2 linked regions of the Marinoscillum sp. 108 genome follow. The protein of the gene in region 2 interacts with the protein of the main gene of each other region in a pairwise test. Links are inferred from orthologs where the notes say so. Each region holds a gene or a part of one and is shown on either strand. Other genes may lie near its edges.

Evidence for each region.
Region 1: the proteins of rho (region 2) and nusG interact in binary tests that used the Escherichia coli proteins (3 or more experiments, as listed by UniProt). The link is inferred for Marinoscillum sp. 108 from one-to-one orthologs.

What each region holds. Positions count from the first base shown.
Region 1 is NZ_LR734817.1:656,688-663,908, forward strand. Bases 884-3,789 are described here. They hold nusG (transcription termination/antitermination protein NusG), read right to left. Parts: upstream 2,663-3,789; coding sequence 2,105-2,662; downstream 884-2,104. Other genes in these bases: rplJ (50S ribosomal protein L10), read right to left, coding at 884-943; rplA (50S ribosomal protein L1), read right to left, coding at 950-1,648; rplK (50S ribosomal protein L11), read right to left, coding at 1,657-2,100; secE (preprotein translocase subunit SecE), read right to left, coding at 2,666-2,857; tuf (elongation factor Tu), read right to left, coding at 3,054-3,789. Also shown: rplL (50S ribosomal protein L7/L12), read right to left, coding at 8-385; more of rplJ, read right to left, coding at 416-883; more of tuf, read right to left, coding at 3,790-4,241; GV030_RS20445 (biotin/lipoyl-containing protein), read left to right, coding at 4,735-5,316; pyrH (UMP kinase), read left to right, coding at 5,392-6,096; frr (ribosome recycling factor), read left to right, coding at 6,101-6,661; nadD (nicotinate (nicotinamide) nucleotide adenylyltransferase), read right to left, coding at 6,670-7,221. UniProt on the Escherichia coli protein: Part of the processive rRNA transcription and antitermination complex (rrnTAC). The complex forms an RNA-chaperone ring around the RNA exit tunnel of RNA polymerase (RNAP).
Region 2 is NZ_LR734808.1:2,740,254-2,743,651, reverse strand. Bases 496-3,398 are described here. They hold rho (transcription termination factor Rho), read right to left. Parts: upstream 2,836-3,398; coding sequence 1,156-2,835; downstream 496-1,155. Other genes in these bases: serS (serine--tRNA ligase), read left to right, coding at 3,085-3,398; GV030_RS11005 (DUF2911 domain-containing protein), read right to left, coding at 496-986. Also shown: more of GV030_RS11005, read right to left, coding at 1-495. UniProt on the Escherichia coli protein: Facilitates transcription termination by a mechanism that involves Rho binding to the nascent RNA, activation of Rho's RNA-dependent ATPase activity, and release of the mRNA from the DNA template.

The sequences.
Region 1 (7,221 bases), on a different replicon or contig from region 2:
AATCAAATTATTTTAGCTCAACCTCGGCACCAGCTTCTTCAAGCTGCTTTTTCAGCGCCTCAGCTTCATCTTTAGCTACGCCTTCTTTTACGTTACTTGGAGCACCATCCACTAATTCCTTAGCTTCTTTTAGTCCAAGACCTGTAAGTTCTTTTACTAGTTTCACAACTGCAAGCTTAGCGGCACCAGCTGACTTAAGTACAACATCAAAAGATGATTTTTCTTCAGCAGCACTTCCACCATCACCACCACCAGCTACCATTACAGGAGCTGCTGCGGCTGCAGGCTCAATACCATACTCATCTTTAAGGATTGTAGCTAGTTCACTTACCTCTTTTACTGAAAGGTTTACTAGTTGCTCAGCGAATTCTTTTAAATCTGCCATTTTAATTGTCAATTAATTTTGTTAAAAATCTTATTCTCTTTCTGAAAGTGTTTTTACCAGTCCGGCTATTGTATGCTGACCACTCTGTAGAGCGGAAATAACATTCTTAGCAGGCGACTGAAGTAATGAAATAACCTCACCAATAAGTTCCTGTTTAGACTTGAGCTTACTCAAAATCTCTAACTGGTCTTCACCGATGAAAATATCTGAATCTATGGAAGCAGCCTTAAACTTAGGTCTCTGATCTTTATCTTCCTTCTTGAAGTCTTTAATGACTCTGGCAGGTATGTTTGCGTTTTCATTCACAAACATGATCCCTGAGAATCCTTTAAGTGTACTATCCAATGATGAATAGTCATTGTCAAGATTTTCAAGAGCTTTCTTGATCAAAGTATTTTTCACAACCTTGTACTCCACACCTTTCTTGAAGCACATCTCTCTGAACTTGTTGATTTGCTCAACAGTCAGTCCTGATGTGTCAGTGATGTAGAAGTGGTCTGTTTGCTGAAATTTTTCTGTTAAACCAGCAATCACTTGTGCTTTTTCTTCTCTAGTCATAACGTCTTATAGTCCAGCTATGCTATTTTTATCAACAGCTATTCCCTTACTCATTGTACTGGATAGTGTGATTGATTTAAAATATGTACCCTTGGCTGAAGAAGGTTTCAACTTCGCCACAGTTTGAATCATCTCTACTGCATTTTGCATGATCTTCTCTGGATCAAAGGAGATCTTACCAATGCTTGTATGAATAATTCCTGTTTTATCAACTTTGAAGTCGATCTTACCTGCCTTTACCTCGGTTACCGCCTGAGCAATATCCATGGTTACAGTGCCTGACTTAGGGTTAGGCATCAATCCTCTTGGTCCGAGTACTCTACCTAACTTACCCACTTTAGCCATTACTGTTGGCATTGTGATGATCACATCGATCGCAGTCCATCCACCTTCTATTTTGGTGATGTAGTCGTCAAGACCTACATAGTCCGCTCCAGCTGCCTTAGCCTCTTCCTCCTTATCTGGAGTACAAAGCACTAGCACCTTCACTTCTTTGCCAATCCCGTTAGGCAGAGCCACCACTCCACGAACCATCTGGTCCGCTTTACGTGGGTCTACACCCAGTCTAATATCAATATCAACAGACGCATCGAATTTGGAAAAGGTAATATCCTTTACCAATTGAGCAGCCTCTTCGATAGAGTATTCCTTATTTACGTCAACAAGCTCTGCAGCTTTTTTCTGATTTTTCGTAATCTTTCCCATTGTACTATTTAGTTAGCCCAAGGCGCTTTACCAGAAACTCTTACTCCCATACTTCTTGCTGTACCAGCTACCTGACGCATCGCTGCTTCAATTTGAAAAGCATTCAAATCCTGCATTTTCAACTCGGCAATTTCCTTCACCTGATCCCAGCTGATAGAACCTACTTTCGCACGGTTTGGCTCAGCAGAACCTTTTTTCAACTTAGCAGCTTCCATAATCAATATTGGAGCTGGAGGTGTTTTAATTACAAAATCGAAAGACTTGTCAGTATAGATCGCAACAACTACCGGGAGCAATTGACCCTGCTTATCTTGAGTTCTTGCATTGAACTGTTTACAAAACTCCATGATATTTAGTCCCTTAGAACCAAGTGCTGGTCCTACTGGAGGAGAAGGATTTGCCGCCCCTCCCCTAACCTGGAGTTTCAAATAACCTGTTATCTCTTTAGCCATTAGATTATTCTTGTTTTTCTACCTGTATGTAATTCAACTCTACAGGAGTGTTTCTTCCAAAAATTTTAACTGTAACATTTAACTTCTTTCGATCCTCAAATACCTCTTCTACAGTACCGGTAAAGCCACTGAATGGACCATCCATAACTTTTACCGACTCACCCACTATAAAAGGTGTATCAAGTTTCTCTTCGTACTCCTCGGCTTCATCGACTCTACCTAAAATTCTGTTCACCTCATTTTGACGAAGTGGGACAGGATCCTTGGAAGCGCTGGTAGAACCTTCACCAAGAAAACCAATAACATCTGGTGTATTGGTAATAATATGCTGAGTCTCGCCATTGCTCAAATCAGCTTGTATGAGGATATATCCTGGAAAAAAGTTGCGCTCACGTACACGCTTCTTTCCATTTCTCATTTCGTATACTTTCTCAGACGGAATAAGCACCTGGGTTACCAGTTGCTCAATGCCATTCCTAGCGATCTCTTGTTCCAGGTAACCCTTTACCTTCTTCTCACGGCCACTAATAGCCCGTACTACGTACCATTTGAACTCAGACATCCCTTAAAATTCGTTATAAAACCATTTCATGGCATTTTCGAATCCAAAGTCGAAAAGCCCTATCATCAGAGCGAAAATCAAAGAAGCGACCAAAACGAGGATGCTACTGTTTTGCAGATCAGCGTATTTAGGCCAGGTTACTTTGTGAAGCAACTCATCGTAAGCCTCTTTAAAAAAAGATATTACCTTATCCATCGTTATGTTTAAAGATTGCACGGGAGGAGGGACTCGAACCCCCAACCAATGGTTTTGGAGACCACTACTCTACCAATTGAGCTACACCCGTAAAAAAACCATGCAGCCCAAAAGGACTGCAAAGTTAGATGAATCAATATTTATAAACAAATGCCATCTGAAATTAATTTCCAGATGGCAATGTTTTGAAATTCAATTAGTCAAGGATCTCAGTAACCTGACCAGAACCAACAGTTCTACCACCTTCTCTGATCGCAAATCGCAGACCTTTTTCAAGAGCGATAGGGTTGATCAAATTTACTTCGATGGTTACGTTATCACCTGGCATTACCATTTCCACATTTGCAGGAAGCATGATCTCACCAGTTACGTCTGTTGTTCTAACGTAGAACTGAGGACGGTATTTGTTGAAGAAAGGAGTGTGACGACCACCTTCTTCTTTAGAAAGAACGTATACCTCAGCATTAAACTTAGCGTGAGGAGTTACAGAACCAGGCTTACAGATAATCATACCTCTTCTGATTTCGCTCTTCTCAATACCTCTCAAAAGCAAACCAACGTTATCGCCAGCTTCACCTCTGTCCAATATCTTTCTGAACATCTCCACACCAGTGATGGTAGACTTAAGACCTTCAGCACCCATACCGATGATGTCAACTGGATCTCCAGAGTTGATTACACCCCTTTCGATTCTACCAGTAGCTACAGTACCACGACCAGTGATTGAGAATACATCCTCTACAGGCATCAAGAATTCTTTATCAACTGCTCTAGGAGGAAGTGGAATAAACTCATCCACTGCATTCATCAGCTCTTCTACTTTTTCTACCCACTTAGGCTCACCGTTAAGTGCACCAAGAGCAGAACCCTGGATAACTGGAATGTCATCACCTGGGAAATCATAATCAGAAAGAAGCTCTCTGATTTCCATTTCCACAAGCTCAAGAAGCTCAGGATCATCAACCAAATCCACTTTGTTCATGAAAACAACCAAAGCAGGAACACCTACCTGACGAGAAAGAAGGATGTGCTCTCTTGTCTGTGGCATAGGACCGTCAGTCGCTGCTACCACAATGATAGCTCCGTCCATCTGGGCCGCACCAGTAACCATGTTCTTAACATAGTCAGCGTGACCAGGACAATCCACGTGCGCGTAGTGTCTTTTTTCTGTCTGATACTCAATGTGTGAAGTATTAATAGTAATACCTCTTTCTTTTTCTTCAGGTGCATTGTCAATTGAAGAAAAGTCTTTCATTTCTGCAAGGCCTTTTGAGGCAAGTACAGAAGAAATAGCAGCAGTTAATGTGGTTTTACCATGGTCAACGTGACCAATAGTACCGATATTAACGTGCGGTTTTGAACGATCAAAGGTTGCTTTAGCCATGTCTGATAATCCTCGGTTTAAATATTAAATAAATAAGTCAAAATAAAATATCCCAAATATTACCAACCAAATGGTTCCCCTTGAGGATACAAGAGCCAATGACGGGATTTGAACCCGTGACCTCTTCCTTACCAAGGAAGCACTCTACCCCTGAGCTACATCGGCTTTGGGAATTTCAAAAGGTTGATAATTCGAGCGGGTGACCAGGTTCGAACCGGCGACCTACAGCTTGGAAGGCTGTCGCTCTACCAACTGAGCTACACCCGCTTTTTAACATTTTGTGGGGGGAGAAGGATTCGAACCTTCGAAGACATAAGTCAACGGATTTACAGTCCGTCCCAGTTGGCCGCTTTGGTATCCCCCCAACTAACATTTATACTCTATCAAAGTACTCCCCTTTTTCGGTTCTCCTTGAAAAAGGGAATGCAAAATTATACGCTTTTTTATTTTAATCAAATTTTTACCGTTAAATCTGGAATCATTTTTTCAAAGCATGTTTTTAACCTTCCGAGGCCCTTTTTCGCAGCCCAGGTTCATTGATTTTCATTATTATAGTGGCCTGGAAAATGATATGACCGATATGAAACTAAAAGTAGAAGTAAATGGGCGCAATGAGTTTCAAATTGCGGAACGTGAAGGGGGGGCATTCATCAATGGCGAAGAAACATCTTATAGCCTACACAAGAAGTCTTCTAATGAATTTCTCCTTTACCAAAATCAACACGTCTATCAGATCTCGGTAGTGGAGTCACATGACAGCACCTTGACCTTAAATATTAATGGAGAGGAATTCAGCGTAAGCACCAAAGATCACATTGCCCAAATCCTGGAAGACCTGGGAATGGACGTGATCACCAACGAGGTAATCAATGAAATCAATGCTCCAATGCCAGGCACCATCATCGATATAGCGGTGTCTGAGGGTCAGGAGATTCAGGAAGGAGATACCATTCTAATCCTGGAAGCCATGAAAATGGAGAACATCATTAAATCTCCTGTGAATGCCACGATTCAGAAAATACACATTGGAAAAGGTCAAAACGTGGAAAAAAATCAAGTTCTGGTATCTTTTTAAGGATCATGGGCGCTTGATATGGTAATCTTTATACTTTTGTGAAATTTTAATCAACAAACAATTATATAGCCCTGCATGAAATATAAAAGGATACTCCTCAAACTTAGCGGCGAAGCCCTCATGGGAGAAAATCAACATGGCATAGACCCCAACAGACTGGAACAATATGCTATGGAAATCAAACGAGTCCATGAAAAAGGCCTTGAACTGGCCATAGTGATTGGAGGAGGAAACATCTTCAGAGGAGTGGATGGAGAGAAGTCAGGAATAGACAGGGTACAGGGAGACTACATGGGTATGCTGGCCACTGTCATCAACGCCATGGCGCTGCAAAGTACGCTGGAAAAGCACGGAATGTACACCCGACTGATGTCAGGACTGAAAATGGAACAGGTATGTGAGCCTTTCATCCGACGAAGAGCGATTCGGCATTTGGAGAAAAATAGGATTGTCATCTTCGGTGCTGGTATAGGTAACCCATACTTCACCACGGACTCTACTGCCAGTCTGCGGGCCATCGAAACTGAAGCTGACGTGGTGCTAAAGGGCACACGAGTAGATGGAGTCTACACGGCTGACCCTGAGAAAGATCCTACCGCGACCAAATACACTCACGTGTCTTTTCAGGAGGCCTACGAAAAAGGACTGAGCATCATGGACATGACGGCTTTTACCCTTTGCATGGAAAACAATCTCCCAATTATCGTATTTGACATGAATAAGCCTGGAAATCTATTTGATATCATAGATGGAAAAGAGGTGGGTACTTTAATCAATTAACACAATGGAGGAAATCGACTTTTATTTAGATCACTCACAAGAAATGATGGACAAAGCAGTGAGCCACTGCAACTCCGAACTGGCCAAAATAAGAGCTGGTAAGGCCATGCCTAACATGCTGGATGGAATCACTGTGGAATATTACGGAGCAAGCACTCCGCTACAGCAAGTAGCCTCAGTGACCACACCGGATGCCAGAACTTTGAGCATAAAGCCCTGGGAAAAGAAGATGATCCCTGAAATAGAAAAAGCCATCATCAATTCTAACCTTGGTTTCAACCCTCAGAATGACGGTGAATTAATCAGGATCAACATACCACCCCTTACCGAAGAGCGCAGAATCTCATTGGTGAAGCAAGCCAAATCAGAGACTGAAAACGGCAAAATCAGTGTGCGAAATGTGCGCAAAGAGGTAATGGATTCGCTCAAGAAGCTCTTAAAAGACGGAGCCTCTGAAGATGCCATAAAAGGAGCTGAAGAGGAAGTGCAGAAGATCACAGATCTCCACACCAAAAAGCTGGATGACCTACTGGAGCTGAAGGAGAAGGATATAATGACCCTCTAAATTGACGGTCAAATAAACAGTTTACGTGCCTGAATCATTTCTTCCACACGTGCAGGCACCAAATATTTGATAGATCGGTTTGCTCTTATCATTTTCCTGATAAGGGTAGCCGATATGTCCATCTCCGGCGCTTCTATCAACCGCACATTTGAGTGCTCCGTCAAATCTGATTTCTGAGCATTGGGCCTGGGGTAAACAATCAGCCCATAGTGATCCAAAATTACCTGATGATTCTTCCACTTGGTGAACGAGCCCAGGTTATCCTCCCCGATAATCAGGGTAAAGCTATGATCGGGATGCTTTTCAGTCAATACGGCCAAGGTGTCCACTGTGTAGCTGGGCCTGGGCATCTGAAACTCCACATCACTCGCCCTGAAATGGTAGTCATCCTCAATGGCGGCCTGTACCAAATCATATCGGTCAAACTCGTGTAGGAGGTTCTTATTTTTTTTGAATGGATTTTGCGGCGATACGATAAACCATACCTGATCCAGCTCTGTAGACTGATGAGCCACATTGGCAATAATCAAATGCCCAACATGGATAGGATTGAAAGATCC
Region 2 (3,398 bases):
ATCGCCACATAGCACTCACCCAGACTATCGTAGCCATTGGCCACTTTTGGATTTCTTTTAATATTTAGCTTAAAAAACTCCTCGGCTTTCTCGTACTGATTGGCGCCAGCCAGCTGATAACCCAGGGTGTTCAATTCATTCATTGTGGCAATCTCCTTAGCCTCATCAGCAGTTTTTACCCCTGCTTCGATATCTCCCTTCTGAAAAAGTAAGGCTGCTTTCATTCCGAGTGTTTGCCCGGTTCTGTTTGCGGCGATTGCCTGATCAGCCCATTTAACGGCCTCTTCATGGTTAATGTTGTTCTGAAGACAATAATTTGCTGCAGAAAGTGGCCCTTGCCAGCCAAATCCCTGCACTCCCCTCAGATCATCTCTGAATTTGGCCAAAATGGTCTCCTGACTCACCGCAAGCTTGATGGGAATCTGCTTCTTTTCCCACATCAGCGCCAACGTGCCGGAGGTGAGTCCTACCTCTGTAAACTGATAGGTCAAAACATTGGTGAATGGTGCTTCCTTCATCTGAACCTTCACTCTCAGCGCATCTTCTGTCTGCTCATACCAGAAACTTCCCCACGAGGATGTGTTTTTCGAAAAGATGATGGTCACTGTGCCGCTTTCTTCCGGGATCATGTGCAGCCCGTAGGTGCCAGCCCCAAGCTGCTCTCCCTCTATGAGCACTGGTGTGGAGAACGAAATAGTCGTATTTTCATTGGCTCCGGCCCGCCAGGGCATAGGCTTCTGGTTGCCGAAAGCATTGGGAGCAAGTCCCCAGGGCACCTGTGAACCCCATATCTGACCTGTACGGTCGTTGTTTCCCCTGATCACTGATGGTCGCGAATAGTTCACAGTGATGGTAGTAAGCGCGATGGTTTGGTTAAGCTCTGCCGCAGGGCTAGGCCTGGGTGTAGTCAGCTGAGCTGCAGCTCCTCCCACCAGCAGCAATGACAAACTCAAGAAAAGTAATTGTTGATTGATTAGCTTATTCATGATGTTGCAAAGGTTTGGTTGTTTATAGATACGAAACAAGCCAAGTACCCACGAACACTATTTGATAAGCGGCATTTTATGTAATCGGTCATTGAACACTTTAAAGGGCAAGAAAAAAGCCAAAGGAGGAAATCCTTTGGCTAGTTTTTTTTTAAATACGAAGGGCTGATTAGCCATTCATGGAAATCAGAAACTCGTCGTTGTTTCTGGTTCCTTTCATCTTGCTGAGTAGGAATTCCATTGCTTCGTTGCTATTCATGTCAGACATGAACTTACGAAGGATCCATACACGTTTAAGCTCTTCAGCATCCATGAGGAGATCCTCACGTCTGGTACCAGATGCCGGTACGTCGATGGCAGGGTATACCCGCTTGTTGGAAAGTTTTCTATCCAACTGGAGTTCCATGTTACCAGTACCTTTGAATTCCTCAAAGATCACTTCGTCCATTTTAGATCCGGTTTCGATCAGTGCTGTAGCGATGATGGTCAATGAACCACCGTTCTCCACGTTTCTTGCTGCTCCGAAAAATCTCTTAGGCTTGTGCAATGCGTTGGCATCCACACCACCAGAAAGAATTTTACCTGAAGATGGTACCACGGTGTTGTATGCCCGAGCCAGTCTGGTAATAGAATCCAACAGGATCACTACATCATGTCCGCATTCCACCATTCTTTTGGCTTTCTCCAGCACGATGCTCGATACTTTTACATGCTTATCTGCCTGCTCATCAAAAGTAGAAGCAATCACCTCTGCCTTTACCGAACGTGCCATGTCTGTTACTTCTTCAGGACGCTCATCGATCAGGAGAATCATCAGGTAAACTTCAGGATGATTTTCAGCGATCGCATTCGCTATTTGCTTCAACAGTACAGTTTTACCTGTTTTTGGCTGAGCCACGATCATCCCCCTTTGTCCTTTTCCTATCGGTGCGAAAAGGTCCAAAATACGGGTGGAGTAATTGTCTGCCTTGGTACACAGGTTAAGTTTTTCCTCTGGGAACAAAGGTGTCAGGTATTCGAAAGCAATTCTATCCCTGATTTCTTCAGTGGTTTTTCCATTGACACTGGATACTCTCAGCAGGGCAAAATACTTCTCACCATCTTTTGGTGGTCTGATCTGTCCTTTCACGGTATCTCCGGTTTTCAGACCAAATAATTTGATCTGAGATGGCGATACGTAGATATCATCCGGGCTGGCCAGATAATGATAGTCACTTGACCGTAGGAAGCCATAGCCATCCTGCATGATCTCAAGTACCCCTTCATTTTCGATCACACCGTCAAATTCCTTGATGTCTTCGTTGAACTGTGCCTTTCTGCCTTTGTGCTCGTTGCGAGGCTCTTTTCTTTCTTTAGACTCACGGTCCTCAGACTTGGGTCGGTCCTCAGATCGCTCGTTTTCTCTTCGCTTATTGGGCTTATTGTGCCCTTCTGATTTTCCTTCTCTTGGCTTTTGCTCTTTGGCTTCTCCCCCTTTGGCCGCTGGAGCTTCTGCTGATGACTCAGTTTCTATCTCTATGTCCAATGATTTCAGTAGATCTTCCGGGCTTTTTGCCTCGGCCTTCTCTGTGGGCTTGTTTTCCTTTACATTCTCGCGCTTTTTGTTAGCGGGTCTTGGAGGCCGGCTTTCAGATTTGCTTTCGGGTTTGCTCTCAGGTTTGCTTTCCGGCTTTTTTTCTTCTTTCTTGATCTTTTGGATTTCACTATCAGGCAAAGTGGCCTGTTTGTCAAGAATTTCGTAAATAAGGTCTTTTTTAGCAGTTTTTTTGGCGTTTTTCACGCCTAGATTTTCGGCTATCTCTCTTAGTTCAGAAAGGAGCCTTACACTCAAATCGTCTAAAGTGTACATAAATAAGTTGTGGGTTTAATAACTGGATCCGCTGCATAGAAACGCGCGGAATTTTTTTGAAATAAATATCGAAATGGATAAAAATTAAGTGGAGACCACTTGAATTGCACCACAAGTATATGCTAACGGTGAATATTTCACAAATATACGCATATAATTCTGGTGATGGGGCTGTTAATAAATAATGGATGCTTTTCCTTTTATTGGCACAATGCCTTTTAAATTTGCCACTTCAAAAATCAAGCACCGATGTTACAAGTAACTGCAGTAAAGGAAAATTTTGAGAATTTCGTCAATGGACTGAAAAAACGGGGCATTCAGAATGCCGAGGAGCAGCTCAATGAGCTCATTCAGCTGGATGACGAGCGCAAGAAAACCCAGCAATCCCTTGATGACATTCTGGCCAATTCTAATCTTCTGGCCAAGAAAATCGGACAGCTTTATAAGGAAGGCAAAAAAGAAGAGGCTGATGCTGCCAAGGCAGAAACCGGCCAACTCAAAGAAGAAAGCAAGCAGCTGAGTGAGGTACTCAGTGCCATCGAAAACCAACTACTGGACAAACT